2 regions of the Streptomyces sp. DSM 42067 genome follow, and region 2 is predicted to be linked to the other one. Evidence: riboswitches for the same ligand, from Rfam matches in the RefSeq annotation. Region 2 holds a riboswitch; the other holds the start of a gene.
What was found. A riboswitch is a leader RNA that binds a small molecule or an ion and turns the genes downstream of it on or off. The one in region 2 is predicted to bind S-adenosylmethionine.
Positions count from the first base shown of each region.

Region 1: linked by a shared signal. The riboswitch ahead of ACSMXV_RS13165 (aminotransferase class V-fold PLP-dependent enzyme) and the one ahead of thrC (threonine synthase) in region 2 are both predicted to bind S-adenosylmethionine.

Region 1 covers NZ_CM147706.1:2,817,119-2,820,425, reverse strand. Annotated here, with positions in the region: gene trpD (anthranilate phosphoribosyltransferase) at 93-1,154, shown strand; SAM riboswitch class IV at 1,642-1,758, shown strand; gene ACSMXV_RS13165 (aminotransferase class V-fold PLP-dependent enzyme) at 1,933-3,307, shown strand, end outside; gene ACSMXV_RS13160 (glycerate kinase family protein) at 3,267-3,307, opposite strand, start outside.
Region 2 covers NZ_CM147706.1:4,397,976-4,401,282, forward strand. Annotated here, with positions in the region: gene ACSMXV_RS20175 (ubiquitin-like small modifier protein 1) at 1-262, opposite strand, end outside; gene thrC (threonine synthase) at 363-1,667, opposite strand; SAM riboswitch class I at 1,685-1,842, opposite strand; gene ACSMXV_RS20185 (glucosyl-3-phosphoglycerate synthase) at 2,037-3,011, shown strand; gene ACSMXV_RS20190 (alpha,alpha-trehalose-phosphate synthase (UDP-forming)) at 3,231-3,307, shown strand, end outside.

The DNA of each region.
Region 1 (3,307 bases), 1.6 Mb from region 2:
GCGGGGCCTCGTACGGGGCCTGTGCGGTATCTCCGCCGGGATCTCCGTGTACGAGCGCCGTCCGCGTCCGGGAAAGAACCCAGGAGCGGCATATGAGCGCTGTGACCCCCGCAGGAGGCGACACCGCGGCGGGCCGTTCCTGGCCCGAGGTACTGAGTGCCCTGCTCGGCGGGCAGGACCTGAGCGCCGGTGACACGGCGTGGGCGATGGACCGCATCATGAGCGGCGAGGCCTCGGACGCCCAGATCGCGGGCTTCATGGTGGCGCTGCGGGCCAAGGGAGAGACCGTCGAGGAGATCACCGGTCTCGTCGAGGCGATGTACGCGCACGCGCAGCCGCTCGACATTCCCGGGCCGGCCGTCGACATCGTCGGTACGGGCGGCGACCGCGCCAGGACGGTCAACATCTCGACGATGTCGTCCATCGTGATCGCGGGGGCCGGGGCGAAGGTCGTCAAGCACGGCAACCGGGCGGCGTCCTCGGCCAGCGGGTCGTCCGACGTTCTGGAGAAGCTCGGCATCAACCTGGACCTGTCACCCGAGCGTGTGGCGCAGGTGGTGGAGGAGGCCGGGATCACCTTCTGCTTCGCGGCCAAGTTCCACCCCGCGATGCGGTTCGTCGGTGCGGTCCGGCGGGATCTGGGGATCGCGACCTCGTTCAACATCCTCGGCCCCCTCACCAACCCCGCCCGGGTCACCGCCTCCGCGATCGGCTGCTTCGACACCCGGATGGCGGGGCTCATGGCCGGGGTACTGGCCGAGCGGGGCTCGTCCGCGCTGGTGTTCCGCGGAGACGACGGGCTCGACGAGCTGACGACGACCTCCACCTCGCGGGTGTGGATCGTGCGGGACGGGGCGGTGCGCGAGGAGAGCTTCGATCCACGGGACGTCGGGATCGAGCTGGTACCGGTGGAGGCGCTGCGGGGCGCTGACGCGTCCTACAACGCGGACGTGGCCCGTCGGCTGCTGGCCGGCGAGACCGGGCCCGTACGGGACGCCGTGCTGCTCAACTCGGCGGCGGCCCTGGTGGCCCTCTCGCCGGGCGAGGGATCGCTGGCCGAGCAGATCGGTGCCGGGATGGAGAGGGCCGCGGAGTCGATCGACTCGGGGGCGGCTCGGCGGGTGCTGGAGCGGTGGGTGGCTGCGAGCAACTAGCCGTTGGGGCGGGCGGGGGTTGGGTACCCCCTGGCCTGCGGCCGGCCGGATGGTTCGCCAACTGCCGGTGGAGGCTGGGCGTGCGTGGCGGCTTTCCGCCCGTGGGTGGTTCGCCACCTGACGGTGGGTGGGTCGGGGCCGCGCCGGGGTGTACGTCCTCGGTCTGGCGCCGAGCCGTACGTCGTTGGACGGCACCGTAGGTTTGCGCCAGCCGCTGCGGGCGCACACCCCGCCACGTCCCCTTCCGCACGTATGCGGCGCTCGGCCGGCGGCCGGTTCCGCCCTTGCGGCGGGGATGGGTGGACAGGCGCGCCGCTCCAGTTGTGGGCAGGCGTTCCGCAGGGCGGAACGGGTGGGCACAACCCACGACGGCGGGTGCCCTCGCGTCGGACCTGTGCGCAGCATCGGGTGCCGTACGGCGGTGCAACCGCGTCCGCGATGCGGACAGTGGTTGCACCGGCGCGATCATCTGGCATAGTTCTCAACAGGTCATGAGTGACAGCGAACAGGCCCCGGCCCGCTGTCCGGCAACCCTCCGTCCGTGGCGGGGTGCCCCGGGTGAAGACCAGGCCGCAGGCAGCGAGGTCTGCGGCAAGCGCGGACCCCTTGTTCGGTTCCTGGGGTCCTGGTCCTCGAGGAGCTGTCTCGTGAGCAAGCGAATGCGATAGGGCGTCAAGCCCCTTCTCGCACACCCCTTTTCATCTTTCACCCTTTTCTGCGCTTGAGCTGTCATGCCTGCTCGCGCAGTCATTTCGCTTATCTCTCACGGGAGTTCGCCATGCCTGTCTCCACCGCTGCCGCCGACCAGTCCGTTTGCCGTGACATTTCCGGGGCCCTGCCCGTTCTGGGGCGCGATGTCCTCGTCCCGCTCGTCACCGGCGGCGAGGTCACGTACGCCGCCCTCGACTACGCCGCGAGCGCTCCGGCGCTGCAGCGGGTCTGGGACGACGTGGCCGCGTACGCGCCGTACTACGGCAGCGTGCACCGCGGCGCCGGGTATCTGTCGCAGCTGTCCACGGAGCTCTTCGAGAACGCGCGTCACGCCGTCGCCGAGTTCCTCGGCTGCCGTGATGGCGACCAGGTGGTCTTCACCCGGTCGACCACCGATTCGCTCAATCTGCTGGCCGCCGCCTTGCCTGCAGGGTGCGAGGTGTTCGTCTTCGAGACCGAGCACCACGCGTCCCTGCTGCCGTGGCGCGAGGCGCGGGTGACGTATCTCGACGCCCCCCGTACGCCGGAAGAAGCCGTGCGGGCGCTGGAGCGGGCCCTTGCCGACCGGGACCCCTACGGGCCGGCGCTGGTCTGCGTCACCGGGGCGTCCAATGTGACCGGTGAGCTGTGGCCCGTACGGGAGCTGGCCGCCGCCGCGCACTCTCACGGCGCGCGGATCGTGCTGGACGCCGCCCAGCTCGCCCCGCACCACCCCGTGTCCGTACGGGAGTTGGACGTCGACTGGGTCGCCTTCTCCGGTCACAAGCTGTACGCACCGTTCGGATCGGGCGTGCTCGCCGGGCGCGGCGACTGGCTGCAGGACGCCGAGCCGTACCTCGCGGGCGGCGGCGCCAGCCGCAAGGTCGCGCGGCGCGCGGACGGGGGTGTGGACGTGGAGTGGCACACCACCGCCGCGCGTCACGAGGCCGGTTCTCCCAATGTGATCGGCGCCTATGCGATCGCGTCGGCGTGCAAGGCGCTCACCGAGGCCGGATTCGACACCCTCGTCGCGCGGGAGCAGCAGCTGGTCTCGGCCGTGCGGGCGGGCCTGGCCGAGGTGCCCGAGGTGCGGGTTCTCTCGCTGTTCGGCGACGATGCGCCGCGTGTGGGTGTTCTTTCGTTCGTCGTCGACGGGTGGAACAGCTCCCACTTCGCGGCCGCGCTGTCCGCGGAGTACGGCATCGGCGTACGCGACGGGCTGTTCTGCGCCCACCCGCTCGTGCGCACCCTGCTCGGCACCGAGCCGCAGACGCAGGGCGAATGCGGTGCCCCCGAGGCCGCGCCCGGCGAGAAGTCGCTCAACGCCATCCGCGTGAGCTTCGGCGCGGGCACGCCGGACGAGCACGTCGAGCGATTCGTACGGGCGGTGAAGGAGCTCGTCCGGGACGGCGCCAAGTGGAACTACCGCACCGAGGACGGGCGCTGCGTCCCTGACACCTCCG
Region 2 (3,307 bases):
CGGCCGGGATGATCGAGACACCGGCGCCGTCCGGCGTGGCGGTCCCCAGGCCGTCCTCGAAGCGGACGTCGTCATCGTTGACGTACACGTTGACGAAGCGGCGCAGCTTGCCCTGGTCGTCGAGTACGCGCGCGGCGATGCCCGGGTGGTTCTTCTCCAGGGACTCGATGACCTCGGCGAGGGTCGCGCCCTCCGCCGTGACCTCGGCCTGGCCGCCCGTGTAGGTGCGGAGGATCGTCGGGATGCGGACGTTGACGCTCATGCGGTTCACCTTCGGTGGGAGAGCGGGTTGTGGATACGGGAGCTGATCAGGCGCAGGCCGGTGGTCGGTTGTGCCCACCCTCCCCCATCGCCTGCTGCCTTCAGGCCAGGCCGGCCTCGCGGAAGGCGTCGAGGTTCGGGCGGATCGTCGCGGTCGGGCCCGTGGTCGGCGCGACGGCGTCCAGCGTCTTGAGGCCGTCGCCCGTGTTGAGGACGACCGTGGTCAGCGACGGGTCCAGGACGCCGTTCTCGATCAGCTTGCGCGTGACGCCGACGGTCACGCCGCCCGCCGTCTCGGCGAAGATGCCCTCCGTACGGGCCAGCAGCTTGATCGCGTCGACGATCTGCTCGTCGTTCACGTCCTCGACGGCGCCGCCGGTGCGGCGGGCGATGTCCAGGACGTAGGGTCCGTCGGCCGGGTTGCCGATGGCGAGGGACTTGGCGATGGTGTCCGGCTTCTGCGGCTTCACGACGTCGTGGCCGGCCTTGAAGGCCGTCGACACCGGGGAGCAGCCCTCCGCCTGAGCGCCGAAGATCTTGTACGGCTTGTCCTCGACGAGGCCGAGCTTGATCAGCTCCTGCAGACCCTTGTCGATCTTCGTGAGCTGCGATCCTGAGGCGATCGGGATCACCAGCTGGTCCGGGATCTGCCAGCCGAGCTGCTCGCAGATCTCGTACGCGAGGGTCTTGGAGCCCTCGCCGTAGTACGGCCGGAGGTTGACGTTGACGAAGCCCCAGCCCTCGCCCAGCGGGTCTCCGATGAGCTCGGAGCAGAAGCGGTTGACGTCGTCGTAGGTGCCCTCGATGCCGACCAGCTCGCCGCCGTAGACCGCGGCCATGACGACCTTGCCCTGCTCGAGGTCGTGCGGGATGAACACGCAGGAGCGGAAGCCGGCGCGGGCTGCGGCGGCGCCGACGGCGCCGGCCAGGTTGCCCGTCGAGGAGCAGGAGAGCGTGGTGAAGCCGAAGGCGCGGGCGGCCTCGATGGCCTGGGCGACGACGCGGTCCTTGAAGGAGTGCGTCGGGTTGCCGGAGTCGTCCTTGATGAACAGGCCGCCGGTGACGCCGAGTTCACGGGCGAGGTTGTCGGCCTTGACGAGCTTGGTCCAGCCGGGGTTCAGGTTCGGCTTGGTGGCCACGTCCGCGGGGACGGGCAGCAGCGGTGCGTACCGCCACAGGTTGTCGGGGCCGGCCTCGATCTGCTTGCGCAGGGCCTCGGGGTCACCGGTCGGGAGGTCGTATGCGACTTCGAGCGGGCCGAAACAGATCTCGCAGGCGAAGATCGGGCCGAGCGGGAAGCGCTCGCCGCATTCGCGACAGGACAGGGCCGAGGCGGGGCCGAGGTCTACGGCGTCGGCGTTGTCGACGGCGGTGGTGTCGTTGGTGGCAACAGTCTGCGCAGCCATGGAGGCGAGGCCCTTTCTCCTCATCTTCCTCGCGGCGCACTTCGCCGCGAGACGGATTTGGCACCTTCCCTAGCCGGGGCCTCGCGGAAATGATCAACAGTGATCGATACGAGAACCGGCTGGAGGGTTGCCGGGGCTTCAACGGGCCGTATCCCTCTGCCCCTCTGGATGAGCGGTATGGCGCCGGGCCGTGCGGGTCCCGGAGCGTTTGTTCGCGCCATGACCCCCGACATGCGATGGTCATCCGCGTTGTTCAAGACTGTAACCGAAGGCCAGGACAGTTGAGCTAGTCGTCCGAACCGCGAGATGGATCACAGGGGGCCGTCCCAGTGACGGGCCCCGGTGGTCCCAGTAAGGGGGCACCAGAACGTGCTGGATGAAGTCGAGCGCTGGCTGAGCACGCGCTCCTGGTCGGTGACCGACCGTCCGCTCCGTCAGCTGATCGCGGCGAAGCGCGCCACAGGGCAGTCGGTGAGCGTCGTGCTGCCCGCCCTCAACGAGGAGAAGACGGTCGGCGAGATCGTCGCGGTGATCCGCCGCGAGTTGATGACCCGGGCCGTGCCCCTCGTCGATGAGCTCGTCGTGATCGATTCCGGTTCGACGGACCGTACGGCGGAGGTCGCCACGGCCGCCGGCGCCCGTGTCGTCCACCGCGACGAGATCCTCCCGCGCATACCCGCGCTCCCCGGCAAGGGCGAGGTCCTGTGGCGTTCGCTGCTCGTGACCAGCGGCGACATCGTGGCCTTCGTCGACGCGGACCTGAAGGAGTTCTCCGCGGACTTCGTCTCGGGCATCGTGGGCCCGCTGCTCACCGAGCCCGGCGTGGACCTGGTCAAGGCGATGTACGACCGCCCGCTGGGCGCCGAGCTCGCAGGTGAGGGGAGTCGCGCAGGTGGCGCGCAGGGCGGCAGGGTCACCGAGCTGATGGCCCGACCGCTGCTGAACATGCACTGGCCGCAGCTGGCAGGGTTCGTCCAGCCGCTGGGCGGCGAGTACGCGGCGCGCAGGTCCCTGCTCGAACAGCTGCCGTTCCCCGTCGGATACGGCGTCGAGCTGGGCATGCTCGTCGACGCCCTGCACCTCGTGGGCCTGGACGCGCTGGCGCAGGTCGATGTCGGCGTGCGCAAGCACCGGCACCAGGACGGGCAGGCGCTGGGCCGGATGGCGGCCGCGATCTACCGCACGGCGCAGCTGCGCCTGGCCCGCGGCCATCTCGTACGGCCCGTCCTCACCCAGTTCGAGCGCGGCGCCGGCGGATTCGAACCGCGTACGTACTCGGTGGACACGGAGGAGCGTCCTCCGATGGCGGAGATCGCGGAGTACGCGGAGCGGCGCGCGGCGTAACCGCGGCATGAACATCTGGGTGGTGCGGCCTCTCGCCGCCCGGGCCGGAAGGGTGAGACGCCTTGATCGGGGGGTCTCGGTGCGCTGCTGCCGATACCCCGGCGCGCGGTCGCCCCGTGTGACCGCGGTGTAACCCGTCGCGGCGACCGTATACGGCCATGGGTCCAGCCGAGTCGCCCGTACGTTTGAGCGTTTCCGGGCCGGGCTAAGTTTGGGCGTATGGCTTCCACTCAGGGTGCTCAGATCCTCGTCGCGTCCAATCGCGGCCCGGTCTCCTACACGCTGGAGGAGGACGG